Regions from separate parts of the Nocardiopsis mwathae genome, predicted to be linked through region 2. Evidence: predicted binding sites of a transcription regulator. Region 2 holds the regulator's gene; the other holds the start of a gene.

Region 1 (15,833 bases), 930 kb from region 2:
GACATCGGCGCGTGAACCCCGCCCATCCACGCCGACCCCCTTCTTGGGAGTTCGCTCAGATATGTCCCGTGCAGTGGTTGACGCGTTTTCATGACCGGATTCGGCCACCATGTGAATTCTGCTCGCCTTTGCGGGGGATGGGGTGCAGGTAGAGGTACGTTTTGTGATGATATGACGACCTAAGGTGAGATCGCCTGTGATGTGCGCCACTTACGGCGACTCCGGGTGAACTGTTAGCTTCACGTCCGATTCAGGCGCCGCGCGCTTCCTCACGCTTCTCGGTGGCATGTCGGTGTTCCCACTCTGATTACTGGACGGAATCACCCCATGTACCGCCGGATGTCCGTCATGGTCGCTGTCGCGGTCATGGCCACGGTTCTCACCGCCCCTGGCGCCACCGCCGATGAGCGCGCAGCAGATGATCCCGACGCGCCGCCGAACGCCGCCGAAGGGAGTTCCGCCGCCGCACAGGCCGCGACCACGGGCGAGCGGGTCGAGATCGAATCGGCGACCGACGAGCGGTCGCAGGTCTTCGCCGAACCGGACGGGTCGTTCACGCTGGAGCAGTCGGCGGTGCCTGAGCGGGTGCGCACGCCGGGCGGTTGGGTTCCGATCGACACCACCCTGGAGACATCCGGTGATGGGACTGTGCGTCCGAAGGCGGTGTCGGCCGACGTGGTGTTCTCGGGCGGCGGGGAGGTGCCCATGGCCCGGGTGGGGCTGGGATCCAAGGCCGTGGAGCTGGACTGGCCCGGCGAGCTGCCCGCACCCGAACTCGACGAGGACCGGGCGACCTACGCTGACGTGCTGCCGGGGGTCGACCTGGTGCTGACCGCGGGCACCGACGGGTTCTCCCAGGTGCTGGTCGTGCACACCCGCGAGGCCGCCGAGAACCCCGAGCTGGCCGAGTTGGAGCTGGCGCTGGGCACCACCGGGGTGCGGATGGACGCCGATGAGGCGGGCAACCTCGAAGCGCTGGGCGAGAACGGCGGCGAGTCGGTGTTCACCGCCTCCAGCCCGGCGATGTGGGACTCCTCCGGCGACGACATCCCCGAGGAGGAACTGAACAACCGAGCCGCCACTGGCGCGCGCACCGCGCTCCTGCAGGCCAGGACGACGCCGACGTCGATCAAGCTGGTGCCTGACCACGCGATGCTGACCGACCCGAAGACGGAGTACCCCGTCTACATCGACCCGTCGGTGTCGGTCAGCCGCAAGGCCTGGGCCTATGTCGACAAGAAGTACCCCTCGACCGTGTACTACAACCGATCCGACAAGGACACCGGTGTGGGCTATGAGCCGCAGTACGGCCACACCAAGCGGGCGTTCTGGCGGTTCAGCGTCTTTGAGCGCACCAAGAAGCCCACGACCACGATCCAGTCGGCCACCCTGCGAGCCGAGGTCACCCACGCCTTCGGCTGCACGAACGCGACCTTCACCCTGTGGCGCACTTACGCGCTCTCGTCGAAGACGACGTGGAACAAGCAGCCCGGGAAGATGACCAAGCAGGACACGGTCAACGTCGACAAGGGCCGCCCGGCCTGCGGCGGCAAGGGCGTGGAGTTCGACGCCACCCAGGCCTACCGGGCGGCGGCCCAGGCCGGGCACCAGTCGGTGACCTACGGGCTGTACGGCAACGAGAGGGTGTCGGGCTCCAACTGGGACTGGCGGCGCTTCGCCAAGAACCCCAAGCTCGTGGTCAGGTTCAACAACAAGCCCGAGCAGCCCTCGACGGCCAAGATGTCGGACTCCCACGGCGGTGTGTGCTCCACGGACCCGAAGAAGCCGCGGCTGATCAACACCACCTCGCCGACCTTCCGCGCCTATACGCGCGACTACGACTCCCACTGGTACGGCCAGAAGCTCAAGACCCGCTTCGAGTGGAAGATCGAGGGCAAGGGCGACCGTGTCGGACACGTGGACACCGCCTACAAGGACGTCGCCAAGTGGCCCAAGGGCAGCTACTACAGCGCTACGGGCAGGAACCTCCCGGAAGGAGAGCTGCTGGGCTATAGGGCGATCGCCCACGACCAGACCGTGTGGGGCTACCCGTGGTCCGACTGGTGCTACATCAAGATCGACACCACCAACCCGGAGACCGGCCCCAAGGTGACCTCCGAGGACTACCCCGCTGGACACACGGAGACCGGAACCGTCGGGAAACCGGGCGAGTTCACGTTCTCCGCCAACGGCGTGGACGACGCGGCCGCCTACCACTACAGCGTCAACGACGCCTCCTGTTCCACCAAGATCACCCCGTCCACACCCGGCGGTTCGGTCACCACGACGATCACGCCTCGGATGGCGGGGCCGAATCTCATCCATGCCCGCACGAGCGATGCGCACGGCAACTCATCGGACTGCGTGCTCGTCTACACCTTCACCGTCGCACCGCCCAGCAACCCCCTCGCGCACTTCACCTTCGACGAGGGTGAAGGGAGGACAGCCGCAGACTCGGCGAAGAGTGGGCGTGCTGCGGCGGGATTCGGCGGGGTGGAGTGGACCCGCGGAAGGATGGGCGCGGTGGAAGGCGCCTCGCACCGACTGAACGGCACCGCTGTGGCCACCGACGGCGAGAACGGGCGTTTGGCCACCGAGGGGCCGGTGGTCGACACCTCCACGACGTTCAGTGTCGCTGCATGGGTCCGACTGGACGGCAAGAACGGAAACCACACCGCGGTCTCCCAGGACGGCGATGTCAACAGTGCCTTCATACTCGGCTACCAGGCCACCCAGGGTCGGGATAACTGGGTGTTCAGGATGCCTCCCGCTGACGCCCACAACGCTCCAGGCTGGGCGACCGTCCCCTCCGACGACCCTGCCCAGGTCGGAGTGTGGACGCACCTTCTGGCTGTCGTCGACTCCGCCACCGGTCAGGCGAACTTGTACGTCGACGGGGTCAGGCAGTCCGGTACCGCCACCGTGACGAGCCCCTGGCGGGCGGATGGCTCCCTGGTGATCGGCGGTGACAAGTACCGGGGTGCAGACGGCGGAGCCTGGCCCGGCGCCATCGACGACGTCCGTGTCTGGGACCGCGCAGTGCTCGACGAAACCGTTGGCGAAAGCGAAGAGCAGCCCGAGACGTGGAGGCTCGCGAACCGTCCGCCGATGTTGGAGGGCCGCTGGGAGCTGGACGAGACGTCGGGCACATCGGTGGCCGACTCCAGCGACCACGGGCTGATCGGCACCCTGCATGGCGACCCCGAGACCGCGTGGGGGAGGGCGGAGAACGACCACACCATGTCGAGTGGGGTGACCCTCAACGGTACCGATGAGCGGATCACCACCGATTCCCCGGCGATCCGCACCGACCGCAGCTTCAGCGTCGCCGCCTGGGTGCGCCTGGACGAGACCGGCACCAACTCCACCGCCGTCTCCCAGGACGGCAAGTCGAACAGCGGCTTCTACCTCGGCCAGCAGAACACCTACGACTGGGACAACTGGGTGCTGAAGATGGCTCCGTCCGACACAGAGGGAGCCAGGGATTGGCCGCGCGCCCTCTCGAGGAACAAACCGGAGCTCGGCACCTGGACCCACCTGGCTGCGACGTACGACCACACCAACCGCGAGATCGCCCTTTATGTGAACGGCGAACGACAAGGGACAGCGGCACAGGAAACCCCCTGGCACGCGAACGGGCCTCTGGTGATCGGTGCCGCACGGTTCGAAGGACGACTCGCGGGTGCCTGGGGTGGCGACATCGACGAGGTCCACGTGTATCAGGGCGTGCTCGACCAACTCGACATAGAGCAGGTCATCCAGGGAGCCGTGGCCATGCCGTAGCTCACCATCCACCTCGACATGACCACCCCCCGCTGTCGTAAGGCTCTGCGGAGAGCAGTCCGTAGGGCCAGGAGGACTCCTGTGTCTGACATCCCCCGGACGACCGTGCCGCCGCGTTCGCGAACACGGAGTGCGATCACCTATGGCCTGTCGCTGCTCATGGTCGGCGGACTGCTCTCGGCGCTCCCCGCATCGGCGATCGCCAACAACCACCGACCCGGCACCCAGGAGGAAGCCGCGGTCCCAGGAACTGACGTGGTCCAGAGCGTGCCTGACCACGAGGACGCGGAGGCCACGACGGCAACCGAGCTGGATGAGCCGGAGTGGCCCGAACCGGAGTCAGTACGGCTCGACCCAGGAACCGATGCGGACCATGCGGAAACCTTCACAGCGCCAGACGCCAATGAGTCCGGGACCGTGTCCCTCGGTCCTGCTTCCGACGACGATTTGAGGGATTGGCAGCACCCGCTCGGCGAGGGCTATGGGGACGAAGGCACAGCCGGGGACAGCGGGGATACGCGGAACGCCCTCGCACAGCCCCGGCCTGGACCCTCGGAGAGGAACCCCGCCCCTGCGGATGAGGCCGGAGAGCCCGAAGACGCCGGGGAGACCGAGCACGGCCCGGACTCGTCCCCCCTGGACGATCCTTCCGATCACTCTGCAGAGCACGGAGCCGAGGAGCCGGAGGCGCAAGAAGACTCCACACAGGAAGAGGAGTCCGCCGAGGACGTCACTACGGAGTCCGAGCCGGTCGAGGATGCCTCGCTGCAGATTCTCGACCGTGGGCAGGCCGAACGGATGGGCGTCGATGGCCTCCTGCTGCGCCTGACACGGACCGATGGCGGTGATGAGGTCGGTCCCGTCCAGGTCGGCGTCAACTATGCCGACTTCGCGTCCGCCTACGGTGGCGACTACGGTTCTCGCCTGCGACTCCTGGCTCTGGATGACTGTGTCGGCGGTGGTTGCGGGGCGAGTGTCGACCTGGGAGCGGTGAACGACCCGGGAACGCAGACGCTGAAGGCAGTGGCTCCTGCCGCGCCGCGCGCCGGGACACTGCTTGCCGTGACGGCTGCGGGCGGGAGCGGCAAGGGGACCGGTGACTACTCCGCCACCCCGCTGGCGCCCTCCTCGAAATGGAACGTCGGAGTGCAGACCGGCGATTTCTCCTGGTCCTACCCGATGGCCGCTCCTGGCGTGGCTGGGGACCTCATCCCCCAACTGAGTCTCGGCTACTCCTCGCAGAGCGTGGACGGCCGCACCGCCTCCTCCAACAACCAGACCTCCTGGATCGGTGAGGGGTTCGAGTACCAGCCGGGCTACATCGAGCGGCGCTACAAGCTGTGCCAGGACGATGGCAAGGACGTCCCGGACCAGTGCTGGGGTCGGCAGAACGCGACGATGTCGCTCAACGGGACCTCCACCGAGCTGATCATCGACTCCGACGGGAACTGGCACCCGCGCAACGACGACGGCTCCAAGATCGAGCGGCTGACCGGTGCGAAGAACGGCGACAACGACGGCGAGTACTGGAAGGTCACCACGACCGACGGCACCCAGTACTTCTTCGGCCGCAACCGCCTGCCCGGTTGGTCCTCGGGCAAGCCCGAGACCAACTCGGCCTGGACGGTCCCGGTCTACGGCAACGACAAGGGCGAGCCGTGCCACGCCTCGTCCTTCGCCGACTCGTGGTGCCAGCAGGCCTACAAGTGGAACCTGGACTACGTGGTCGACGTGCACGGCAACGTCATGACCTACTACTACGGGAAGGAGACCAACTACTACGGCCGCAACTTCACCAGCACCGCCACCCCTTACACACGCGGTGGCTACCTCAAGCGGATCGAGTACGGCCTGCGGTCTGACGACGTCTACGGCACAGCCCCGGCTCGGGTGAGCTTCTCCGTCGGCGAGCGGTGCATCCCCACTGGCGGCTTCGACTGCGCGCCGTCCAAGCGCACCAAGGCCAACGCCAAGCACTGGCCGGACGTGCCCACCGACCAGGAGTGCAAGAAGGGCGAGAAGTGCGCTGGTAAGCACTCTCCGTCCTTCTGGTCCACCAAGAAGCTGGACAAGGTCACCACCCAGGTGCACAACGGCGACAAGTACGCCACCGTCGACTCCTGGAAGTTGGAGCACAGGTTTCCGAAGACCGGCGATGGCACGGACCCTGCACTGTGGCTGGAGTCCATCGCACACACCGGCCACGTTGGTGGCAAAGCGTCCTACCCCAAGATCACATTCAACGGCACCGAGTTCGAAAACCGGGTGGACTCCACCCGGGACGGCCTCGCGCCCATGCTGAAGCGGCGTATCACCGCGATTTACACCGAGACCGGTGGGGAAGTGCATGTCAATTATTCGGCGCCGCAGTGCAGGGCCGGCTCCACCCCGAAACCGCATGAGAACACCAAGCGCTGCTATCCGGTGATCTGGACGCCTGAGGGCGAAGAGGAGCTGACGGACTGGTTCCACAAGTATGTCGTCACGGAGATCGTCGAGGGCGACCTGGTCGCCGACCAGCCGGATGTGCTCACGTCCTATTCCTACGTGGGTGGTGCCGCCTGGCACTATGACGACGCCGACGGCATCGTCCCGGAGAAGCGTAAGACCTGGTCACAGTTTCGCGGCTTCGAGAGGGTGAAGGTCCGTCAGGGCCGAGGCGACGAAACCCGAACGGAGACCGAGCACCTCTTCTACCGAGGGATGGACGGTGACAAGCAGCCCTCAGGAAAGCGTTCGGTGAGCATCACCGACTCCGAGGGTGGCAAGAAGACCGACCACGCCGCTTTCAACGGGCAGACACGCGAGGTCATCACCCGCAACGGCGTGGGCGGTGACGTGGTCACCAAGACCATCACGACACCGTGGAAGAAACAGACCGCCGAGCGCACCTACAAGTGGGGGACGGTGCGCGCCCACCTGACGGACATCGAGTCCACGGAAGTGTATACGGCGCTGGAGAAGGGGTGGCGCAGGACGAAGACGGTCAACACCTTCGATGACCACGGGTTCGTCACTCGGACCAACGACCAGGGCGATGTCACTGACAAGGGCGATGACCGCTGTACGCGCATCACCTACGCGCGCAACACCGATAAGTGGCTGTTGAACACCGTCGCGCGCGTGGAGACGGTGGATGCCGGGTGCGGAAACTCCGTTTCACGTCCCGACGACGTCATCAGTGACGAGCGGACCTCCTACGACGGCAAGAAGTTCGGCGAAGCGCCCACACGGGGCCTCGCCACCCGAACCGAACGCATCGCCGACTACAACGGCGACACCCCCAAGTACCAGACGACGGCCGAGACCACCTACGACTCCTACGGGCGCGTCCTGACGGACTCCGACGCACTCGGCAACACCACCGCGACCAAGTACACGGCAGCGCTCAAGGGCGGTGCGGCGACCACCGTCACCACGACCGATCCGCTCGGCCACACCGCGACCAAGCACCTCGACGTCCGGTCCAGCGCAACAGCCGAGATCGACGCCAACGGCAACCGCACCGACCTCACCTATGACCCGCTGGGGCGCCTGACACAGGTGTGGCTTGCCGACCGGGCCAAGGCCGACCACCCCGACCCGAACCTGAAGTTCGAGTACAACGTGCGCAACGATGCGCCCACCACTGTCGTCACGCACAGGTTCAACCCGGCCGGGGAATACATCACCAGCTACGAGCTCTATGACGGGATGCTGCGGCTCCGCCAGACACAGGAGCCGAGTGGAGTCGGCGGCCGCGTCCTGACCGACGTCTTCCATGATTCTCGGGGACTCCAGGTCAAGAAGCGTGAGCCGTACTTCAGTGATGGTGACCCCGGCGAGTCGCTGTTCGTTGTGAACAACGACAAGGAGATCGACCGCCAGACCGAGACCGTGTACGACGGTGCAGGCCGCGCGACCGATGTCATCCACGTCGCGCGAGGCACCGAGCGCTGGCGGACCAGCACTGAGCACCTGGGAGACCGGACCAAGGTCACCGTGCCCGATGGCGGGACGGGGACGACCACCATCACCGACGCGCGCGGCCGGACGGCCGAGGTACGCCGTCACCACGGGACCACGCCCGAAGGCGACTACGACGCCACCGCGTACACCTATGCCAAGAGCGACCAGATCGCCACGGTGACCGACCCGGGTGGCTACACCTGGCGGTACACCTACGACCTGCGTGGGCGGAAGGTCAAGGAGGACGACCCCGATGCCGGGACCTCCACGTTCACCTACGATGCGCTGGACCGCGAGGTCTCCGGAACCGACGCCCGCGGGGAGACAGTCGTCCAGGCCTACGACGCCCTCGGCCGCGTGACCGAGCGGCGTGACGACTCGGCCGAGGGTGCACTGCGTGCCAAGTGGGTCTACGACACCAAGGCCAAGGGGCTCTTGACGTCCTCCACTCGCTACGTCGAGGGTGAGGCCTACACTTCCGAGGTCGTCCGCTACGACAAGCTGAACCGGCCGCTATGGGAGAGGATCACCGTCCCGGCCAGGGAAGGAGAACTCGCGGGAACCTACAACTTCTCCCGCCACTTCAAGGCCGACGGCAGTGTGGGTGGCGAGACCTTGCCGAAGGTCGGCGGCCTTGATAAGGAAGCGATCGCATACGGATACGACGACCTGGGACGCCCGACAGAGGTCAAGGGCCTGTCCCGGATCGTCACCGGCGTCAAGTACAGCAAGGTCGGCAAACTCACGCAGCGTGAGTTCAGCCTGGGGGCCTTCGCCGGTGGCAAGAAGACATGGGTCACCTACGACTATGACCTGACCACGGACCGGCTGTCCGAGGCGAGTGTCACGCCGCAGGCGGGCAGTGGATCACTGAGCAAGCAGAGCTACGACTACGACGACATCGGCAACATCCTCCGGATCAGCGATGAGCCGACCGCAGAAGGCCTGCTCAAGGACGTCCAGTGCTTCACCTACGACCACCAGCGCCGCCTGACGGATGCGTGGACCCCGAACGCCGACGGGGAGACCGCCTGTGAGGGCGAGCCGTCCACCGATGAGTTGGGTGGGGCAGCCCCCTACTGGCACTCCTACGCCTACGACGCGACGGGCAACCGAACCGAAGAGGTTCGACACACCGATTCCGGCGGCATCGTGCGCAGCTACACGGCGCCTGCAGAGGGCCAGGGGCCGGCACACGGCGTGGCCAAGGTCGAAAGCTCCGGTGGCGGAGAGACAGAGACCTCGACCTATGAGTACGACGTCTCGGGCAACATGACCCGCCGTGTGACCGGTGACAAGGACCAGGAGCTCACCTGGGACGCCGAAGGCGAACTCGTCAAGGTCAAGGACGGAGCCACCGAGACCGACTACCTTTACGACGCCGACGGCGACCGCTTGATCCGGCGCGAGGGGCCGGTGACCACGCTGTACCTCCCGGGTACGGAGGTTCAGTGGACCGCTGGCGACGACACTGTCGAGGCGACACGCTTCTACCAGCATGGCGGCGAGACCGTCGCGGTGAAGGAGAATTCCGGCAAACTGCACTGGCTGGCCTCGGACCACCACGGGACCGGACTGCTGGCCGTCGACGCAGCCAGCGGTGAAACCGTCCAGCGCCGCTTCACCGCCTTCGGTGAGGAACGGGGATCCACGGGCACGTGGCCCAGCGACAAGGGCTTCGTCGGAGGCACCAAGGACGAGTCCACCGGCCTCGCCCAACTGGGCGCCCGGATGTACGATGCCACCCTCGGCCGCTTCATCTCGGTGGACCCGATCTTGGATATCCACGACGCCCAGCAGATGAACGGCTACGCGTACTCCAACAACAACCCTGTGTCATGGAGCGACCCGAGCGGCCTGCTGCTTCCGGGGGGTTACACTGTCAGGCCCTCCTCAGGGCCGTCCGGGCGCCGAGACGTCGACGACATCAAGCGTCAGACCACGCAGTATCGCTACTACGGCGCGGCAATCCCTGTTTCCCACTACTACACCCCGCGCTACAGGCAGCCCTACGTCCCCACCCTTCGAAAGGGCAAGGGGCTCGTATACAAGAAGAACCCCTCCTACAAGCCGGGTTACGTAAAGCCGAAGTCCAAGCCGAAGCCGCGGGTCGACCCCTATGCCAACACTTCCTACGCCGACCCCAGGGGTGCAGCTCTCAACAAGAGTAAGAGCGGGGTCGGAGACTGGGCCGTCAATCGATATACCCACAAGGGCGGTGGCTTCAATTGGGGCCAGGCATTGGATGATGCCGGACTCGTTCTCGGCGTGGCGGGTATGTTCGGATGTGCACTCTGCGCGGTAGGAGCGGCAGGGATCGCGGCTGGCAGGGCCACCTACAAGTTCTTCAATGACGAAGAAGGCTGGTATTGGGACATGATAGCTGCCGGTACATTTGGCGCAGGGAGAGGTGCGGGATACCTATTGTCAAGAGGGAAGTATTACAAGGAGCTAGCGGACTGGTATCCCAAGGGCATTGGTGGAAGCAAGGGGAAGGTGTATAAGAAGAGCAGAAGGCAAAACGCATCTAAGTATAGGAACCACAACAAGACTTTTGGGCCGCTTGCTGAATGGAGTTCGCGCGTAGACTTCGCATATGGAGGTTTCAACACGGCTAGATCCATCTATGGAGATGTCTCCTGAACTTCGACTGTAGATTGAGTGAGAAGTGTGAAGCATTGGGAATTTCGGGATCTTGGTGTGTTCGGCATTCCTCATTGGTGTGTCGGTAAACTAGTTCCTTCGCTCCGCAGGCCGCTGCTTGAGCTGAGGGAGGGAGGGAGAAAGGCCTCGAATGAGGGGGTGGACTGCGAGTCTGCTGAGTTCATATATGGAACCAAGTTCTGGTTTGCTTTTGCTGTCTGCTGCTTCTCGATACCCGTAGCGCACTCCCTGGCGAATCTCCTCAAGATCATTGGATCTGGTGTTCCTGTTCTGGTCATGAGCCTGGGATTGGTTTTGTTCTTCTATAAGGCCTCGCAGATGGTTCTGTTTGGCATAGAAAAATTTAGATTGTGGAGTCTAGGCTACTCCGAGGAATCTCTTTTTCAGGCGATGTCGAGGGCTGTTTATGTTTGTGCCTATGTTGCATCGATATCCATTTCCTTGCTTGTGATACTCACATGGGACGGGATGTCGAGGTATGGGTGACTCGGGTCGAATAAAGCCTGAATCATCTTCACTATGCGCCATATGTCTTCTAGCGAAGCTATTTCTATAACTGGAACTGGAGACTTCGGGTCTGAAATTGGAGAATTTGCAGTGTTCCAGATCGACACCAAATATGGGTGGAATCCACCCTAATGGGAGGGCGGATCGCCTGTTCTAACTCTGGGGCTTTGGCTGGGAAAGTGAGGGTGTGCGGATGGCGGACGTGGCGCTGGGTCTGGTGTTGGGTCTGTTGCTCGGGGCTATTGGACTCTGGGTTCTTTGCGCTAGTGATGAGAAGTTAGAGAAGGTGGTGATAGGATATTCGAAGCAGCCGTTGATTCTGAAGTACTTCTCGCGGTATTGGGGAGGGGCTGGTTTCGTGGTGGCGTCTGGCTTGATAATTCTGTGGGGGTTGCGCAAATAATTGCTGGATTATAGCAAGCAAAAGAGGCTTATTGGAAAATCAAAGTGAAGAAATGCCCCAAGCTCCAATGGTCGCTTTGAAGCGGTGTCGCGTAAGTACTCAAGGGATGCCGATGGTCGGTGTGTAGGATATTCCAAGAATTGATCCAGGCGATCGCCCGCCCGGCCGGTGCTCGAATCCCTGATATCTCGGAATTCCACGTCTTGTCGTTCTTGCTTGCCTTCCCTTCTTCGGTTTCTGTCGGAGCGGGACGTACCCGTATCCCTGGAAGTCGCCTGATTCCATCATCTGGGCCTATTGGTTGCCTTGAATATTGAACTCCGACAGGATTCTGATGCCTGGATTCTGAAATGGGGGCGCATGAATGGGTGCTCGTTCTTTGTGGTGATCGTCCTCCTAGTGGGCGTGGGGGTCGGGATCTATCATGTTTCTCGGGTTTTACACTTCGCGATCTGGCTTCTCTTTGCGGTGGCGGCTGCTTTTTTGGAAAGCAAAGGGCATGTTCTTGCTCCCGGGTCGCCGGGGCGGATTGCGGAGGGCCCTGTCTCATTAAGTGTGCTGATCGGGAGAGTGGTGCGTCCATATTCGGGTGTAAGATTCTCAATTGCGCTAGCAGCTTTTTCGGGAATATGGGGCAGGCACATGAAAGGGGGTCTGGGGTATGATTGGATCACCACACTTGCCATGGTTTTGTGTATTTTTATTTTGGGGTTTCCTTCTTTCTCGATCGAACGAGAGGGCGACTAGAGATAGGTCGGGCTTCTTTCTGAGTCCGGTGTCGATAAGGGTCGCCCGATCGTGGGTCGGGTGGTGTTCGGTGCCCGGCCCACGATTTCCTAGCGGGCTCCAGTGCCCTCGACGAGAGCTGCGAAGCGGTTGAGGGTGTCGCGGAGGCCGGATTCCATGCCGGAGGCGACCATGGCGTCGCGGTCTTCGATGGATTGGAAGACGGAGACGCTCGTGTACCGGGTCTTGCCGTCGATCTCCTCGAAGGTGGCGGTGTCGAGTTCGACGTGGCCGGGCGCACCCTCGAACTCGAAGGTGGAGACGACGCTCTCGGGAGCGACGAGGTCGTGGTAGACGCCCTTGAAGGCGTATTCGTTGCCCTCCGGGTCGCGGCTGATGTAGCGCCATTGGCCGCCGGGGCGGACCTCGGCGCGGGTGGCGACCGTGGTGTGGTCGTAGGGCCCCCACCACTTGGGAACCAGTTCGGGGTCGGTGAACGCCGCGTAGACCACCTCGCGCGGGGCGTCGAAGACGCGGGTGACCACGATGTCGTGGCGGCCCGGTTCGACGATGAGTTCGGTCCTGTCGGTCGGGTCGGGCTTATCGGTCATGGTGCTCGTTCCCTTCGTGCCGTCGGTCCTGTTGCTGATTCCCGTGGTTCTCGTTGTTGGCCTGCATGCGCTGCTGGAGCTTCTTGATCTCCTGGTCGAGCCGGTCGAACCGCTCTTCCCAGCTCGCGCGGTACCGCTCGATCCACTCCGAGGCCGACAGCAGCGGGGCCGGCTCCAGTCGGCAGGGCCGCCACTGGGCGTTGCGGCCGCGGCTGATGAGGCCGGCGCGTTCCAGCACTTTCAGGTGCTTGGAGATCGCCTGGAGGCTGACGGAGAAGGGCGCGGCGAGTTCGTTGACCGTCGCCTCACCCTCGGCCAGGCGGGCCAGGATCTTCCGCCGGGTGGGGTCGGCGAGTGCGGCGAACGTCAGGCTGAGCTGATCCTCTGCCATACCCTATTCAACCTCTCGATTGTTCAACTTATGGGTTGAGTATCGACGTCGGGGGTGCAGCGGTCAAGAGGGGGAGGAGACGTGTTCGGCCGTCCGCCCGGCTGCGCCCTGCCTCGGCCGGCTGTGGCAGGGCAGGTCCGTCGGCCGTCAGTAGGCCCCGGCGGTGATGGTCGTGATCGCGGTCGCCAGCCGTGCGCGCAGGTCGCTGTGCTCGGGGCCGGTGCGGTGCTGCTCGGCGTACCGTTCGACGCCGTAGCGCCACACCGGGCCGCCGCGGAATCGGTCCGGTTCCCACCGGTAGCGGGCGTGCACGTGTCCGTGGAGGTGCGGCCAGTGGTTCCCGAGTACCTCGTAGTTGATGCGGGAGAACTCCGGATCCCGCGCCCGGCATGCGTTCTCCACGGCTTCGCCGAGGAGGGCGAGGTCGAACAGGAACTCCGCGCGCCGGGCGCGCGTCAGGTCGGTCAGGTGATCGGCCTCCCCGTCGAACAGCAGCACGCAGTACCCCGGCAGGTGCTGGGTGTCGCCGATCACCGCCCAACCGGTGCGCATCCGCAGCAGCACCATCGGATTCTCGCCGCGGCGCGCGGCCCCCACGCGGTCGTGCGTCCACCCGTCCCCGTCCGGCGAACCCGTCATGGTCGACCGCCCTCCCGGCTTCCGCGCCCTGCGGCCCTGGTGCGCGCGGCGCTCTTCCGCATTCGTCCCCGGAACGCCCACCGCACACTCCCACGTGATCGCTCACGGCGAACACGCGCAGGGGAACAAAACCCGACTCTCCTTTATTGAGTCTTAGTGACTCAACAAGGAGGGTCTGATGAGTGAAGCCCAGTCCAGCGTGACGTTGCCCGTTCTCCCCCTCGACGGTGACGTGGTCCTGCCCGGCATGGTCGTGCCCGTGGACATCTCCGCCTCCGAGGTCCGCGCCGCGATCGACGCCGCACAGGCGGGGAGCGCCGGAGACACCGGCGACGACCGAGGGGCCAAGGTCCCCGGCATCACCTCGGCCGGGAACGCGGTGAACAGCGGAACCAAGGCCGGCAAGCCGCGCGTGCTGATCGTGCCGCGCATCGACGGCTCCTACGCCGGTGTCGGTACCGTCGCCGTCATCGAGCAGGTCGGCCGCACCCCCGAAGGCGAACCCGCCGCCGTTCTCCGCGGCACCGCGCGCGCCCGCGTCGGCAGCGGGACCACCGGCCCCGGCGCCGCCCTGTGGGTGTCCGTCGACATCCACACCGAGGAGGCGCCCGAGGGCGGCTACCCCGGGAAGGTCACCGAAGCGGCCCGCGAGTACAAGACACTGCTCACCACCTACCTGCAGAAGCGCGGCGCCTGGCAGATCCTCGACGGCATCCAGCAGCTCGACGACCCCGGCAGGCTGGCCGACCGCGGCGGGTACTCCCCGTTCCTCAAGACCGCCCAGAAGCTGCAGCTCCTGGAGACCTATGACGTCGCCGAACGGCTGCGCCTGCTCAGCGAGTGGACCCGCGAGTACCTGGCCGAGCTCGACGTCGCCGAGACCATCGACGCCGATGTCCAGGAGGGCGTGGAGAAGCAGCAGCGCGAGTTCCTGCTCCGCCGCCAGATGGAGGCGATCCGCAAGGAGCTCAACGAGCTGTCCGGAAAGCCCGGCAGCGAGGAGGACGACTACCGCGAGCGTGTCGAGGCCGCCGACCTCCCCGAGCACGTCCGCAAGGCCGCCCTCGCCGAGGTCGACAAGTTGGAGCGGGCCGGCGACTCCTCACCCGAGTCCGGCTGGATCCGCACCTGGCTCGACACCGTCCTCGACATGCCGTGGAACGAGCGCACCGACGACGCCTACGACATCGCCGGCGCCCGCGACATCCTCGACGCCGACCACTCCGGCCTCGACGACGTCAAGGAGCGCATCGTCGAGTACCTGGCGGTGCGCAAGCGCCGCGAGGACCGGGGCCTGGGCGTGGTCGGCGGGCGGCGCAGCGGCGCCGTGCTCGCCCTCGTCGGCCCGCCCGGTGTCGGCAAGACCTCGCTGGGTGAGTCCGTGGCGCGCGCCATGGGGCGGAAGTTCACCCGGGTCGCGCTGGGCGGCGTCCGCGACGAGGCCGAGATCCGCGGCCACCGGCGCACCTACGTCGGCGCCCTGCCGGGCCGCATCGTCCGGGCCGTCAAGGAGTCCGGCTCGATGAACCCGGTCGTGCTGCTCGACGAGATCGACAAGGTCGGCAGCGACTTCCGCGGCGACCCCACGGCCGCCCTGCTGGAGGTCCTGGACCCGGCGCAGAACCACACCTTCCGGGACCACTACCTGGAGGTCGACCTCGACCTGTCCGACGTCGTCTTCCTGGCCACCGCCAACGCGCTGGAGACCATCCCCGGCCCGCTGCTGGACCGGATGGAGCTGGTGCAGCTGGACGGCTACACCGAGGACGAGAAGGTCACCATCGCCCGCGACCACCTGCTCCCGCGCCAGCTGGAGCGGGCGGGCCTGGACGCCTCCGAGGTCGAGTTCGGCGAGGATGCGCTGCGCCGGATCGCCGCCGAGTACACGCGCGAGGCGGGCGTGCGAGGACTGGAGCGGACCATCGCCCGCGTGCTGCGCAAGGTCGCGGCGGGCGAGGCGCTGGGCGAGCGCGAGCTACCCGTGCCGGTGGGCGCCGACGACCTGGCCGACTTCATCGGCCGCCCCAAGCACACCCCCGAGTCGGCGGATCGGACGGCCGTCCCGGGTGTGGCCACCGGGCTCGCGGTGACCGGTGTCGGCGGCGACGTGCTGTTCGTCGAGGCCTCCCTGGCCGACGCCGAGTCGGGCGCGAACGGGCTG
Region 2 (15,833 bases):
TCGACGAGGTCGATGGCCTTGTCCGGGAGGAAACGGGCGGTGATGTAGCGGTCCGACAGGGTCGCGGCCGCCACCAGCGCCTGGTCGGAGATCTGCACCTTGTGGTGGGCCTCGTAGCGGCCCTTGAGCCCGCGCAGGATCGCGATCGTGTCGGCGGCCGACGGCTCGCCCACCAGCACCTGCTGGAAGCGGCGCTCCAGCGCCGGGTCCTTCTCGATGCGCTCGCGGTACTCGTTCAGCGTGGTCGCTCCGACCATGCGAAGCTCGCCTCGGGCCAGCATCGGCTTGAGCATGTTGCCCGCGTCCATCGCGCCCTCGGCCGCGCCCGCACCCACCATGGTGTGCAGCTCGTCGATGAACGTGATGATCTGGCCGTCGCTCTCCTTGATCTCGTTCAGGACGGCCTTCAGCCGCTCCTCGAACTCGCCGCGGTACTTCGCACCGGCCACCATCGCCGACAGGTCCAGCGCGATCAGCCGCTTGTCGCGCAGCGATTCGGGCACGTCCCCCGCGACGACGCGCTGGGCCAGCCCCTCCACCACCGCGGTCTTGCCGACACCGGGCTCGCCGATGAGCACCGGGTTGTTCTTGGTACGGCGGGACAGCACCTGTACGACCCGGCGGATTTCGGAGTCGCGGCCGATGACCGGGTCGAGCGCACCGGCGCGCGCCCGCTCGGTCAGGTCGATGCCGTACTTCTGCAGCGCCTGGTAGGTCTCCTCGGGGTTCTCCGTGGTGACCCGGCCCGGGCCGCGCACCCGGTCGAACGCCTCCAGCAGCGCCTCGGGCGTCGCGCCGGCGTCCGTGAGCAGCCGCCCGGCCTCGCCGCCGTCGGCGGCCAGCCCGACCAGCAGGTGCTCGGTGGAGACGTACTCGTCCTCCATCTGCTGGGCGCGCTGCGCGGCGGTGTTCAGCGAGATGATCAGCTGCCGCGAACTGCTCGGCGCGCTGACCGTGCTGCCCTGGGCCTTGGGCAGTCCGGCGATGGCTTGCTCGACCGCGGTGTCGAACCGGCCCGGGTCCACCCCGACCTCCTTGAGGAGGGGGCGGATGATGCCCTCGCCCTGGTGCAGGAGGGCGGCGAGCAGGTGCAGCGGTTCGACCTGCGGGCTCCCGTCCGACGTGGCGCGCCGCATCGCCGACGACAGCGCCTCCTGGCTCTTGGTCGTGAGTTTGTAGTTCATGGCTTCGCCGCCCCCTAACAGCAGTGTCGGTCGTAGTGGTGGTGCAATCCGGACGATCGGCTCCAGCCCCGTTCCGCCCTCCGTCGGTCTCGGGAGATCGGTGCGAATCCACGTCGGGATCCGCACCGATCTCCCGAGACCGACGGAGGGCAGGGGGAGGTCTACTGGTCGTCGTCGACGGTCGGCGGGGTGTTGAAGATCGTCACCCGGGTGTGCCGGATCGGCAGCAGTTCGTTGCTCTCCACCGGGCCCGTCTGCGCCAGCCGCCGGGCCACCGCGGTGCGCGCCGCGTCCAGCTCGTTGCGCAGGTGGAAGAGGTGCTCGCGCAGCTCCGCGACCTCGCGCTGGAGCTCCAGGATCCGCTTGATCCCGGCGAGGTTGATGCCCTCGTCCTGGGACAGCCGCTGCACCTCCCGCAGCATCTGGACGTCGCGCATGGAGTAGCGGCGCCCGCGCCCGGCGGCGCGGCCCGGAGAGACCAGGCCGAGCCGGTCGTACTGGCGCAGCGTCTGCGGGTGGAGCCCGGACAGCTCCGCGGCGACGGAGATCACGTAGACCGGGATGTCCTCGCCGAACCCTCGGTCGGTCATGGCATTCACATTCCCTTCGCCCGCGTCTCCAAGTCACGGCGCGGGTCCTGGTCCGCTGTCGCGGCCCGGAACTTCTCCAGGGCCGCGCGGGCGTCCTCGCTCAGCGCCTGGGGCACCGACACCTCGACGGTGACGAGCATGTCGCCCTTGGTTCCGTCGCGCCGGTCGGCCCCCTTGCCCCGGACCCGGAACGTGCGCCCGTTCGGGGTGCCCGGGGGGATCTTCACCGTGACCGGCATGCCGTTGAGGGTCGGCACGCGCACGTCGGCGCCGAGCGTCGCCTCGGGGAAGGTCACCGGGACGGTGATCGTCAGGTTGTCACCGGTCTTGCCGAACACTGGGTGCGGCTGCACATGTACCACCACGTAGAGATCTCCGGCCGGTCCCCCGTGCTCACCCGGCGCGCCCTTGCCCTTGATTCTGATCCGCTGGCCGTCGGAGACCCCGCCGGGGATTCTCACCTGGACCGTGCGGGTGCTCTTCCCCCGGCCGCTGCCGCTGCAGACGGGGCAGGGGTCGTCGACGACGAGCCCGCGCCCCTTGCACTCCGCACACGGCTCCGACAGGGAGAACCCTCCCAGCGGCTTGCTCTCGTGCCCGGTGCCGGTGCACCTGGGGCACATCCGCGGTGCGGACCCGGCCCGGGCCCCCGTCCCTTTGCAGGTGGCGCAGGCGGCGTCACTGGTCAGCTTGAACGACCGGGTGACGCCCTGGGCCGCCTCGGTGAACGACAGCCGGGTCTCGGTCTCGACGTCGGCACCGCGGCGCGACCGCGTCGTGGTGCGCCCGCGGCCGCCGAACAGCCCGCCGAACAGGTCGCTCAGCCGCTCGCCACCGGCACCCCCGCCACCGCCGCCTCCGGGGCCGTGCCCGAACAGGTCGCCGAGGTCGAAGCCGCCCGGCCCGGTTCCCCCGCCGGGCTGGTAGGCCCCGCCGAACAGGGACCGCGCGTCGTCGTACTCCTTGCGCCGCTGCTCATCCGACAGGACGCTGTAGGCCTCGGAGATCTCCTTGAAGCGCTCCTCGGCCTTGGGGTCGGAGGTGTTGGCGTCGGGGTGGTTCTCCCGCGCGAGCTTGCGGTAGGACTGCTTGATCTCGTCCTGCGTGGCCGTCTTTGAGACTCCGAGGACCTTGTAGTAGTCCTTCTCCAGGTAGTCCTTGGTGCTCATCGACGTCTGCCTTCTCCCGCTTTGCGCTCGTTGCCGGTCGGGCGGTGCGGTCCGCTGCTACCGATCCTGCCCACTGCATCCGCTGGTTCACCGCCCCGGGCGCCGCGTGGCACCCGGGGCGGCTCACTCGTTACTTCTTGTCCTCGCCGTCGGACCCGGACTCGGCGGCCGACGCATCGGCCGCGTCCTCCGGGGCGGAGGCCGCAGCGGACCCGGCGGCCGGCGCCGCCCCGTCCGCGCCCTCCTGCGGTTCGGCGTCCTCGCCCTCGGCCTGGCCGGCCACGATCACGCGGGCCGGGCGGATGACCCGCTCGCCGATGATGTACCCGGGCTGGAACACCTCGATCACCTTCGGAGTGGTGACACCCGGCATCGGCACCATCGTCAGGGCCTCGTGCACGGTGGGGTCGAACTCGTCGTCCTTCTCCCCGTACTTCTTCAGCCCCAGCTTGGTGACCGCCGACTCCAGCGCCTCACCGACGGACTTGAACCCGCCGTTGAGCTCGTCGTGGTCACGGGCCCGCCCGATGTCGTCCAGGATCGGCAGGAGCTCGACCAGGACCTGGGCCAGCCCCTGCTCCCGGACGGCGGCGCGGTCGCGATCGACCCGCTTGCGGTAGTTGGCGTACTCCGCCTGCAACCGCTTGAGGTCGTTCGTCAACTCGGCGACCTGCTGCTTGGCCTCGGCGAGCTCAGCCGCGTCGGCGGGGGAGGCCCCCGCCGCGGCCGCCGTGTCGGCGGCCGCCTCCGCGGCCTCCTCCGGGACACGCAGCTCACCGGTCTCGGGATCGATGCGACGCTTGTCGCGGATCACCGGACCCTGCTGCTCGTGACCGTTCTCGTTCTCCGGCAGCGCCATTCGTTTGCGCCTCCTTGACTTCCGCGTACCGGACGGATCAGGCGTTGCCGTTCCGCTTGCCGTTGTCCTCGTCGACGATCTCGGCGTCGACGACGTCGTCGTCGGCCTGCGCCCCGGCGTCCGCGCCCGCCGCACCGGCGCCGGCACCCGCGGCGGCGCCGTCGGCGCCCGCGGCCTGACCCTGGCCGTAGATCGCGGAGCCGATCTTCTGGCTGGCCAGCGCGACCTTCTCGCTCGCGGAACGGATCGCCTCGACGTCGGAGCCCTCAAGCGCCGTCTTGAGCTCGCCCACCGCGGCCTCGGTCTCCGACTTCACCTCGGCCGGGATCTTGTCCTCGTTCTCCTTGATGACCTTCTCGGTCTGGTAGACGAGGGACTCGGCGTTGTTGCGGACCTCGGCCTCCTCGCGGCGCTTGCGGTCCTCCTCGGCGTACTGCTCGGCCTCGCGCACCATGCGGTCGATGTCGTCCTTGCTCATCGACGACCCGCCGGAGATGGTCACCGACTGCTCGCGGCCGGTGCCCAGGTCCTTGGCGGTCACGTTGACGATGCCGTTGGCGTCGATGTCGAAGGTGACCTCGATCTGCGGGACGCCGCGCGGCGCCGGCGGGAGGCCGGTCAGGTCGAAGACGCCGAGCTTCTTGTTGTACTGGGCGATCTCGCGCTCACCCTGGAAGACCTGGATCTGCACCGACGGCTGGTTGTCGGCCGCGGTGGAGAAGATCTCCGAGCGCTTGGTCGGGATGGTCGTGTTCTTCTCGATGAGCTTGGTGAACACGCCGCCCTTGGTCTCGATGCCCAGCGACAGCGGGGTCACGTCCAGCAGCAGGACGTCCTTGACCTCGCCCTTGAGGACACCGCCCTGGAGGGTCGCGCCGATGGCGACGACCTCGTCGGGGTTGACGCCCTTGTTGGGCTCCTTGCCGCCGGTCAGCTCCTTGACCAGCTCGACGACGGCCGGCATACGGGTCGAGCCGCCGACGAGGACCACGTGGTCGATCTTGTCGACGCTGATGCCGGCGTCCTTGATGACCTGGTGGAACGGCTGCTTGGTGCGCTCCAGGAGGTCGGCGGTCAGGCGCTGGAACTCGGCGCGGGTGAGCTTCTCGTCCAGGTGCAGCGGTCCCTCGGCCGAGGCCGTGATGTAGGGCAGGTTGATGGCCGACTCGCTGGAGCTGGACACCTCGATCTTGGCCTTCTCGGCGGCCTCGCGGAGCCGCTGCAGGGCCATCTTGTCCTTGGCCAGGTCGACGCCGTTGGCGTTCTTGAAGCGCTCGACCAGCCAGTCCACGACCGCCTGGTCCCAGTCGTCGCCACCGAGGTGGTTGTCGCCGTTGGTGGCCTTGACCTCGACCACGCCGTCGCCGACCTCCAGCAGGGAGACGTCGAAGGTGCCGCCACCGAGGTCGTAGACCAGGATGGTGGCCTCCTCCTCCTTCTCCAGGTGGTAGGCGAGCGCGGCGGAGGTGGGCTCGTTGATGATGCGCAGGACGTTCAGGCCCGCGATCGTCCCGGCCTCCTTGGTGGCCTGGCGCTGCGCGTCGCTGAAGTACGCGGGAACCGTGATGACCGCGTCGGTGACCTCCTCGCCGAGGTAGGCCTCGGCGTCCCTCTTCAGCTTCTGCAGCACGAAGGCGCTGATCTGCTGGGAGTTGAAGGTCTTGCCGTCGATCTCGGTCTTCCAGTCGGTGCCGATGTGGCGCTTGACCGAGCGGATGGTCCGATCGACGTTGGTGACCGCCTGACGCTTGGCCACCTCGCCGACGAGCACCTCACCGTTCTTGGCGAAGGCAACGACGGACGGGGTGGTCCGCGCGCCCTCGGCGTTGGCGATGACCGTGGGCTCGCCGCCCTCCAGGACCGAGACGACCGAGTTCGTCGTCCCCAGGTCGATACCGACCGCACGTGCCATGAGTACGTCCTCCGTCAAAGTTGAGTCTTACAGGCGAAAGTTTGCTTCGTCGGGGGGCCTTTGTCAAATCACTTGAGTCGAGGAGACTCAATGTTGCTTACGTCCGGGTACAACGGTGGGATCGGCTCGGTTGTTCCCGGATGAGGCGGATCATCCGCCGTGCGCGGGATGGGCGGCGTGGGGGACACGCGGGTGAGGTGAACCTTTGTGGCGGCCGTGGGGGAGGGGCTCACTACCGTAGGAGGCAGCTGATCACTGCGAAGGCCGCGCCGTGTGCGCCCGGCGCGGGGCGGGCCGCCCAGGTGGACCAGGGGGCGCGCCGGTGTGGATCAGTGGCGGGGCCGTTGGTCCGCCAGGCATTACTCGCTAGTAACATTTGATCGACCTCCGGTGTGTGGCGCACCGGAGCACGACAGCAGGATGGGAGGCCGCGGGCGATGCTCTACATGATCCTGGGAATCATCACGACCGCCTTCGCCCTGGTCGGAGTGGCCGTGTTCGCCATTGGCATCCGCCATATGGTGCGCACCGTGGGCATCGGCCGCCCGATCGAAGGCGAGCGCAAGGGACCCTTCGGTCAGCGACTGACGACCACGCTGATCGAGACACTCGGGCACACGCGCATGCTCAAGTGGCGCTGGATCGGCGTCGCGCACTGGTTCGTGATGATCTCGTTCCCGCTTCTGGCGTTCACGGTCGCCGAGGCGCACGGTGAGGTGTGGAACCCGCATTTCCACCTCCCGATCATCTACGACCTCACCATCTACGGCCTGGCCATCGAGGTCATCGCCGCGGTCAGCCTCGCCGCCATCGTCGGCCTGGCGATCTACCGGCAGGTGAAGGGGCCCCGCGCCCTCGGCCGCGCCTCCCGCTTCGAGAACTCCCGGCACTGGCAGGCCTACTACGTCGAGGCCTACATCATCGGCCTGCTCGTCTCCATCTTCGTGATCCGCGGCTTCAAGGTCGCCCTCGGCGACTTCCCGTTCCCCGTGTGGGCCACCCCGGTGTCGCACGCCGTAGGCGCCGTGCTGCCGCCGAGCGAGGCAGGGCTCGCGCTCGTGGCCGCGTTCAAGCTGATCATCTCCTGGATGTTCTTCATGGTGCTGGGCTGGATTCTCACCATGGGCATCGGGTGGCACCGGTTCACCGCGCCGGTCAACATCTACTTCAAGCGCAACCCCGACGGCGGCGTCGCGCTCGGCCCGGCCAAGCAGATGATGGACAAGACCGGTGAGAAGCCGCTCGACTTCGAGGAGGCCGACCCCGACGAGGACCCCTTCGGCGTCGGCAAGATCGAGGACTTCACCTGGAAGGGCCTGCTCGACTTCACCACCTGCACCGAGTGCGGCCGGTGCCAGTCGCAGTGCCCCGCGTGGAACACCGGCAAGCCGCTGTCCCCCAAGAAGCTGGTCATGGACCTGCGGGAGCACGCCTACGCCAAGGCGCCCTACCTCCTGCAGGGCATCACGGCCGAGACGCTGGAGGAGAAGGCCAAGGAGGACGCCGCCCACTCCGACGTCGACGTGCTCTCCCTGCTCGGCGCCCCGCTCGTCGGGACCGAGGAGGAGGGGGGCATCATCCACCCCGATGTCCTTTGGGCCTGCACCAACTGCGGCGCCTGCGTCGAGCAGTGCCCGGTCGACATCGAGCACGTCGACCACATCCTCGACATGCGCCGCTACCAGGTGATGATCGAGTCCAGCTTCCCGTCCGAGGCCAACACCCTGCTCAAGAACCTGGAGAACAAGGGCAACCCGTGGGGGATGAGCGAGGACAAGCGCCTCGACTGGATCTCCGAGCTGGACTTCGAGGTCCCCGTCGTCGAGGACAAGCTCCCCGAGGGCACCGAGTACCTGTTCTGGGTGGGCTGCGCCGGCGCCCTGGAGGACCGTGCGAAGAAGACGACCAAGGCCATCGCCGAGCTGCTGCACATGGCCGGGGTCAAGTTCGCCGTGCTCGGCGGTATGGAGGCGTGCACCGGTGACCCGGCCCGCCGCCTGGGTATGGAGTTCGTCTTCCAGATGCTCGCGCAGCAGAACGTGGAGACGCTGAACGAGGTCGGCGCCACCAAGATCGTGGCCAGCTGCCCGCACTGCTTCAACACGCTCGGCAACGAGTACCCTCAGCTGGGCGGCGACTACGACGTCATCCACCACAGCCAGCTGCTGGCCAAACTGGTGGAGGACGGCCGCCTCACCCCGGTGCAGCCGATCGAGGAGAACATCACCTACCACGACCCGTGCTTCCTGGGCCGCCACAACAAGGTCTACACGCCGCCCCGCGACATCATGGCGCAGGTCCCCGGTATCCGGACCCAGGAGATGCACCGGCACAAGGAGCGCGGCTTCTGCTGCGGCGCCGGCGGTGCCCGGATGTGGATGGAGGAGCGGATCGGCAAGCGCATCAACACCGAGCGGGTGGACGAGGCGCTGACGACCAACCCCGACACCGTCTCCACCGCGTGCCCGTTCTGCCAGGTCATGCTGGGTGATGCGATCAACGAGAAGAAGTCGAAGGGCGAGGCCAAGGAGACCCTGGAGGTCGTCGACGTCTCGCAGCTCCTGCTCCGCTCGATCAAGGGCGACACACCCGCGAGCGGTGCCGAGCCGGAGAAGGAGAACGCCTGATCCACCCGACGCACCGCGGCGGCCCCTGCTCAGGGGCCGCCGCGGTCGTTCAGTTCCGGCAGGTGCCGGGCCCGGTGGGCAGCTGCGACCTGCGCGGGCGGGGCGCGGCGCAGTGGGGCGGTGCGACGGGCGGTGCCGCGGGCAGTACCGCGCAGGGCCCGTCGTCGAGTACGGCGGGGCGTACGCCGAGTACCCGGTCGATCTCCTCCACGCTGAGGCGCTCCTCGGCGGCGGCCACGGCGCTCAGTACCTCGGCGTAGAGTTCGATCTCGGCCAGCGCGACATGGTCGTGCAGGCGCGTGTCGATATCGGAATCCAAGCGCGCCCACCTCCGTCGAAAGCGCTGCGGGAGGACGCGACCCGTCCTGTGCGTACGGCCGGACACCGTTGCCCGTGCCGTCGTCAGGGTCGTCGCCGCTCGGGTCGAGAGAAATTCGGGCCCGATATCCAGCCTCGCACTCTAGGCTACGCGCCGGTAGCCTCGCGCCGCATGACTCGGACGGGCCATTCTCGGGTCAGCGTCGAAGTAGTCATGCGCAGCGGCCGAATCATCACATCATCGGTGTCGAATTGGGCGTGTCGTCCGATTCGGCCGCGCGATATCCCCGCCATGTCCCCAGCGTGGCCGCACAATACGGTCGGTGGGAACGCCGCGGCTGAGCAGGGCCCCGGCGGGTAGCCCCGGAGGCCCCTGACCGATGAGGAACGGTCCGTATAGGCGATTTCGGTTCCTGAGAATGGCGCTAGCGCCAGGTGACTCCGCGGTGATCGCGCGCGTACCGTTCGTATTTCTCCGGCGTCTCGGCGAAGACTTCGCGATCGGTGTCGGTGAGTTCGCGGATGACTTTTCCGGGAACGCCGGCCCAGAGCGTCCCCGGCGGCACGGTCTTGCCCGGGGGAACCAGTGCGCCGGCCGCGACGAGCGCCCCGGCCCCCACCCGGGCGCCGCCCAGGACGGTGGCGCCGATGCCGACCAGCGCGCCGTCCTCGACCACGGCGCCGTGCACCATCGCCTTGTGGCCCAGGCTGACGCGGTCACCCAGCACGGCGGGCTCGCCCGGGTCGGCGTGCAGTCCGCACTGGTCCTGGATGTTGCATCGCTCACCCACGACGATGTCCTCGGTGTCGCCGCGGAGCACCGATGCGTACCAGACGCTGCTCTCATCGCCGATACGGACGCGGCCCACGACCACCGCGCCCGGGGCGATCCAGGCGCCCGGGTGGATATCGGGCGAACCGAACGGGCCGTCGCCCACCAGGGGTCCGTTCATGTCGCGACTCCTCGCGTGTCGGCGCGGATCCGGAGATGAAATATGCCCTACTCAGCCCCGCGCGTGCGTGATCCCGCATACCTTAGTAGGAGGATGAGCACGGTGGTCACGATGGGTCGGCACGGTCCACTACCCGCCCGGGTTATTGAGGGGGCGGGGGCCGGCCACTACCGTGGTCGGTTCCACGGTGTTCACAACGTCACGCTTCGCACTGGACTCGGGCTCTTGCGCCTCTGTCTCCCGGTACACCCGAAGCCCCGGGGCAATCGGTGTCATCGCACGTCGCCGATGTGTTCTGGCGGTTCGGACGGGAACGCTGGTCAGGCGGTCCGAGTGGCCTTCCCCGACTCGCCCAACCTGGTTGATTAGGACATGAACGAACACAGTAACGACATTCTGCCGAACCTACTCCGCGACGAGGCCTTCCCGACCGTTCGAAAGAACGGCTACGACAAGCGCCAGGTCGACGATTTCGTCGTCCGCAACCACAACCAGATTCGCGACCTGCAAGAGCGACTCGCGCGAGCGCACGACGAACTGGAGCAGCTCCGCCGCGAGCTGGCCGAGGCCAAGGAGAAGGCCGCGGTCAAGCCCGAGCACGAGCAGATCAGCGAGCGCATGTCCACGATCCTGCGCATCGCCGAGGAAGAGGCCAAGGACAAGCGCGCCAAGGTCGACGAAGAGGTCAACGAGATCCGTACCAAGGCCGAGGAAGAGGCCGAGAAGCGGAAGAAGGACGCCGAGGAGCACGCCGAGCGCGTGGTCGCCAGCGCCCGCTCCGAGGCCAACGACATGGTCGGCACGGCCAAGCAGGAGTCCGAGCAGCTGCGCGCGCAGGCCAAGCAGGACGCCGAGCGTCGCCTGGGCGATGCCGAGGCGCGCGCGAAGACGATCAACGAGACCGCCGATCGTCGGCTGGCCACCCTGACCGCCACCCACAACGAGGCGGTCCGGCGGCTCAACGACATGCACGAAACGCTGGAGGAGCTGCTCAAGGCCGAGAAGTCGGCCGGGCCGCTGGAGGCCGGCATGTCCGAGGAGGACATCAAGGCGTCGGGCGAGAAGGCCACCGCCGCGTCGGGCGCCTCCGGCGTCCCGGCGGCCCCCGCCGGCCAGCCGTCCAAGCCCGCTCCGGCTCCGGCCCCGGAGTCCAAGAGCGGCGGCCCGGCCGACGACGCCGCCAACGCCGACACCGCCAAGGTTCCGCAGTCGCCGAACGGTCCCGAGGCGGCCGTCGACCGGGCTCCCACGGCGGCGAACCAGGGCACCGCGCCGCGCCCGCAGGGCGCCCGCTACGCGGGTCCCTCCCCGGAGCAGGGTGCCGCCGCGCCGGCCGCGCCCGCGGCTGCGGGTGGTGGCATCTACAAGCACCCGCAGGCGCCCGCCCCGCAGAAGCCGCAGACCACCGACGGCGCCGAAGGCGTTCGCATCATCAAGCCGTAGGTGGGGTGCGTCCCACCGCGTCGCACGGGGCGCGGGGACTCCGGAACGAAGCGGAGCACACACGTTTACGAACACCGTTGGTCAGCGGGGCCGTGAGGCGCCGGGGACGAGGGCTCGGCAGCCCCGCCCCCGGCGCCCTTTCGTCACGGCTTGTGGGGTAACGTCGGCCTTGTCGTCGTCTGTCGGCTACGATGCCGAAAGCCATGATTATCCGCGCGGCCATCCGGTCTGACCTCGGCGCGATCCTGCGGCTCCTGCGGGATCTCGGCGACGCGACGCACGCTCAGGGCGGCACCGTCCGTATGTCCTCGGCCGCTGTCCGGGCGTGGACACGCATCGAGAGCGACCCCGACCGCAGTGTGCTGGTGGCCGAGAGCAGAGGGCAGATCATCGGCACCCTCGACCTGATCGTGGTCGCCAACCTGACGCACGACGCCCAGCCCTGGGCGATCATCGAGAACGTCGTGGTCGACCCGGGCTGTCGGCGGCGCGGTGTGGGACGCGCCCTGATCGAGGACGCCCTGGACCGCGCGGCGCGCGCGGGCTGCTACAAGATCGAACTTCTTCCCCACGAGGAACGGCACGAAGCCCATGGCTTCTACAAGGCCATGGGCTTCGCCACCTCGTCGGAGGGCTTCCGCCGCTACCTGTGACCCAACCCCCTGCCGGTGATCCCGGGGCAGCACAGGGAGCGGGCTCGGGGGCGTCAGTGTCCGGAGCGGAGCGGGACCTGCCGGAAGAACAGCACGGTCACGAAGCCGACGACGGCGATCGGGAGTCCGAGCAGGAACACGGTGTGCATCGCGCTGTTGAACGCGGTGATCACAGCGTCGTGCGCCGCGGGCGGCAGGGATTGGATGATCGCCGGGGAGCCCAGCGCGGACTCGGAGATGTCGGGCATGGGCGGCGGCTGCTGCCCGGCGGCGCGGGCCGCCGCTTGCGCCTGTTCCGCCTTCGCGGCGAGCTCGGCGAGCTCATCGTGCAGGCGGTTGGTCATCACGGCGCCGAAGGCCGAGACACCGATCGCGCCGCCCAGATTGCGGAAGAAGGTCACCGCAGAGGTCCCCGCAGCCAGGTCCGCCCGGTCCAGCGCGTTCTGCGTGGCCAGGATGAGGATCTGCATGGTCAGCCCGATACCCAGGCCGATGAGTCCGACGCCGAAGCCCACCAGGACGAGGCTGGAGTCCACCTTGAGCAGGGTCAGCACGTAGAACCCGGCGCCCACCAGCACCATGCCGACGACCGGGTAGGCCTTCCACCGGCCGGTGCGGCTGACGACGATCCCCGAGGAGATCGAGGCCGCGAGCAGGCCGACCACCAGCGGCAGGGTCATCAGCCCCGAGGCCGTCGGGGTCATCCCCTTGACGATCTGCAGGTACTGCGGGAAGTAGATCATCACGCCGAACATGCCCATGCCGATGGCCATCGAGCCGATGGACGCGAGGACGAACGTCCGGTCCCGGAACAGCCGCGGCGGCAGGATCGGGTCGTGCGCGCGCCGCTCGGCCACGACGGCGCCGATGGTGAGGGCTACGGCGGCGGCGATGAGCGCGTAGGTCGGCGCCGAGTGCCAGGCGAACGACTTGCCGCCGAGGCTCAGCACCAGCATGACCGCGCTCGCCGCACCGACGATGCAGGTGGCGCCCCACCAGTCGATCCGTGTGTCGCCGCGCGGGCGCACCGGCAGGTGCAGTAGCCGCTGGATGACGACGAACGCGACCACCGCGAGCGGCACGGTGATGAAGAAGCACCAGCGCCAGCCCAGCGGGCTGTCGACGAGGAAGCCGCCGAGGAGCGGCCCGGCGACCGTGGAGACGCCGAAAACGGCGCCGATGAAGCCGGAGTAGCGGCCGCGCTCACGTGGTTCCACCACGTCGCCGAGGATGATCTGCGGGAGTGAGGCGAGCCCGCCCGTGCCGATGCCCTGGAAGAGTCGGGCGACGATGAGCCAGGTCATGTCCTGGGCGAAGCCGGCCGCGACGGACGACACGATGAAGATGACGAGGGAGATCTGGAAGGTGAGCTTTCGGCCCCACAGGTCGGAGAGCTTGCCCCAGATGGGTGTGGTGGCGGTCATCGTCAGCAGGGCCGAGCTGGCCACCCACGCCAGCCGGTCCTGCCCGCCGAGTTCGCCGACGATCGTGGGCAGGGCCGTGCCCACGATCGAGTTCGTCAGCATCGAGGTGAGCACGGCGAGCATGAGCCCGATCAGCACCTCGATGATCTGGCGCCGGGTGTATCGGGGCATCGGCTCTGCGTCCGCCGCTGCCCCGGTCGACCGCTGCGCCGGTTCGTCCGGCCGGGCCTCGGCCGCCTGTCGTCCCACCACTCCGCGTGTCCCCCAAGCGTGTTCGTGGATGTCGATGGATCCGACCCGATTCCGTCCGCCGCGCAGCGATCAGGTGAATGCGGGCATGCGTCGGCACCCCGAAGGGACGAGAGATGGGTCGATAGGATCACTACTGGTATAAGTAAACAGTGTTGACTTGTCAAGCCGGGTCGCCTGATTGCGCTCTGGCCGGCGACCCCCGGTAGGTTGCGACGGACCGCTCCGACCTGGGCGGGAACAGCGGCGGACACCGACGGAGGATCGACATGGAACGGCCGGAGGACACCGGACCGTGCTCAGGCCGAGTGCGGGACCGTGCGGCCACACGCCAGCGCATCCTCGACAGCGCGCGCGAGCTGTTCACCAGCGAGGGCTACGAGCATGTGTCCTCGCGCAGCATCGCCGCCCACGCGGGCGTCAACGTCGCCCTCATCAACCGCTACTTCGGGGCCAAGCGGGGGCTGCTCGCCGAGGTCATCGCCCAGGACGCGGCGTTTCCCGGCATCCTCGAAGGCGACCGCGCCACCCTGCCGCGGCGTGTGGCCGAACACGTGGCGCGGCGCGTTCTCGGCGCGGGCACGCCGCTGCAGCGGGCGCTGGAGCACTCCATGGGCGACCCGGACCTGCGGTCGGTCTACGAGGAGCGGCTGAAGAACGCCTTGATCGAGCCGCTGGCCGCATACCTCGGCGGCCCCCATGCACGGGCGCGGGCCTCGCTGGTGGCCGGTGTGGTGCTCGGCATGGGCGTGGTCAAGCGTGTCGAGGGCGGGACCTCCTTCGCCGACCTCGACCCCTGCGACCTGGCCGACCGGCTGACCTGCGTTATCGAGCGGTGTCTGGAGGAGTTCGCGGCCTGAGCGCCGCGGACCGTACCTCCGGCCCGCTCTCCGTCGCCGCCCCTATACCGCGTCCGCTGCGCCGATCGGAGCGTGACACGCCGAGGGGGTCCGCATTCCTTCGCCTATATAAGGCCTGTGTTTCCCTGGAAATTGTTCCGGCCGCATTCGGGGAATGCGGGGGGAGGAACGTGACGATGGGGGGAAGGAAATGTCGGCCTTCACGCATGTGACCCGGATTCCGCAGGGGAGAAGACCTCGGCCCATGACCCGAGCAGCGGTCACCTTATCCGCTTTGTTGGCGGCTGTCGCGTTCGGTCTGGTATCACCCTTCGGTGCAGATGCCGCCGCCGACACCGCCGACACCGCCGACGACGGCGGATCACCCAGCCAGGTCGCCCAGGCCGCCGTCGCCCACGCGAAAGCCCAGGTGGGCAAGCCCTACCGGTTCGGCGGGAGTGGTCCGAAGTCCTTCGACTGCTCGGGGCTGGTGCAGTGGTCCTACCAGAAGGCCGGGAAGGCCCTCTCGCGCACCACGTTCACCCAGTTCCGCCAGGGCAGTGCGGTCGAACGCTCCGCCCTGCGCGAGGGGGACCTGGTCTTCTTCCATCCCGGGCCGACCCACGTCGGCATCTACGTCGGCGGCGGCAGCATGGTGCACGCCCCGAGGACCGGCAGGCAGGTGGAGGTCGTGCGGATGTCGGACTACTTCGACCGCCGGTTCGTCGGCGCCCGCCGCGTCGCCTGACCCCGGCCCCTCCGCCGCCGCGACCGGCGGAGGGGCCGCGCGGTTCACTCGCGGAGTCCGGCGACCACGTCGATCGTCACCAGCACGTCCATCAACTCCGAGCCGACCGTGGTGCGGACCGGCATAGGGTCGGAGAAGAACTCCGAGTAGACCGCGTCGAACTCGTCGAAGTCGTGCTTGAGGTGGTGCAGGTGCACCGTGGTGCGCACCACGTCGTGCAGCGTGAGGCCGCGCTCGGCCAGCACCGCCTGGATGTTGCGCAGGGCCTGGGCCGTCTGTGCACCCACCGACGCCGAGGTCTCGCCCGTGCGCGGATCATGCGGTCCGAAACCGGACGTGAACAGGAAGCCGCCCGAGACGACGCCCTGGCTGTAGGCGCCGCGCGGCTGGGGCGCCTGGTCCGTGTGGATCGCCTGCTTGGTCATGGTGCGCGTCTCCTTCGGAGTGTGGGCCGCCTGCGGAAGCTCAGCGGGAACCCGCGACCGGCGTCGAGTCCCCAGCATTACCATCGCCGATTCCGCCCCAGGTGGAGCGGTTGGTCGCGGACACGGCGCGCCTCGGCATTCGGACATGCGCCCCCGCCGCGAACGGTTTCCCGGTGGCGCGCATTACATTTGCCATGGGACCCCGTCGGCGCGGTGAGGGGGCGGCACGGTCGGCGCAGCGACAGGTGGGAGGCAGGGCATGACGAGTGTCGTACTCGCCGGAGGCCGCGTCGTCGACGGAACCGGCGCGCCCGCCCGGTACGCCGACGTCGCCGTCGCGCAGGGACGCATCATCGAAGTCGCCGACCCGGGCGCGGCCCGGGCCACCGGCCGGAGTGTGGATGTCACCGGGCTGGTCGTCGCACCGGGCTTCATCGACA

The links. Region 2 encodes HspR, which represses chaperone genes until heat shock. Its sites were predicted from a motif close to ANTTGAGTCNNNNNGACTCAANT; they were not measured.
Region 1: the regulator HspR is predicted to act here: its motif matches at 13,817-13,839, upstream of lon (endopeptidase La).

Annotation. Positions count from the first base shown of each region.
Region 1 is NZ_JACHDS010000001.1:3,681,740-3,697,572, reverse strand. It holds gene HNR23_RS15885 (ABC transporter substrate-binding protein) at 1-15, shown strand, start outside; gene HNR23_RS15880 (LamG-like jellyroll fold domain-containing protein) at 328-3,783, shown strand; gene HNR23_RS27525 (RHS repeat-associated core domain-containing protein) at 3,865-10,374, shown strand; gene HNR23_RS15870 (hypothetical protein) at 10,393-10,881, shown strand; gene HNR23_RS15865 (hypothetical protein) at 11,612-12,052, shown strand; gene HNR23_RS15860 (SRPBCC family protein) at 12,142-12,642, opposite strand; gene HNR23_RS15855 (ArsR/SmtB family transcription factor) at 12,632-13,033, opposite strand; gene HNR23_RS15850 (HIT family protein) at 13,181-13,672, opposite strand; gene lon (endopeptidase La) at 13,851-15,833, shown strand, end outside.
Region 2 is NZ_JACHDS010000001.1:4,607,593-4,623,425, reverse strand. It holds gene clpB (ATP-dependent chaperone ClpB) at 1-1,184, opposite strand, end outside; gene HNR23_RS20225 (heat shock protein transcriptional repressor HspR) at 1,346-1,774, opposite strand; gene dnaJ (molecular chaperone DnaJ) at 1,780-2,943, opposite strand; gene grpE (nucleotide exchange factor GrpE) at 3,074-3,802, opposite strand; gene dnaK (molecular chaperone DnaK) at 3,840-5,714, opposite strand; gene HNR23_RS20205 ((Fe-S)-binding protein) at 6,152-8,341, shown strand; gene HNR23_RS20200 (hypothetical protein) at 8,391-8,660, opposite strand; gene HNR23_RS20195 (gamma carbonic anhydrase family protein) at 9,085-9,612, opposite strand; gene HNR23_RS20190 (hypothetical protein) at 9,985-11,055, shown strand; gene HNR23_RS20185 (GNAT family N-acetyltransferase) at 11,259-11,708, shown strand; gene HNR23_RS20180 (MDR family MFS transporter) at 11,762-13,303, opposite strand; gene HNR23_RS20175 (TetR/AcrR family transcriptional regulator) at 13,651-14,241, shown strand; gene HNR23_RS20170 (C40 family peptidase) at 14,516-14,968, shown strand; gene HNR23_RS20165 (RidA family protein) at 15,013-15,393, opposite strand; gene HNR23_RS20160 (N-acyl-D-amino-acid deacylase family protein) at 15,653-15,833, shown strand, end outside.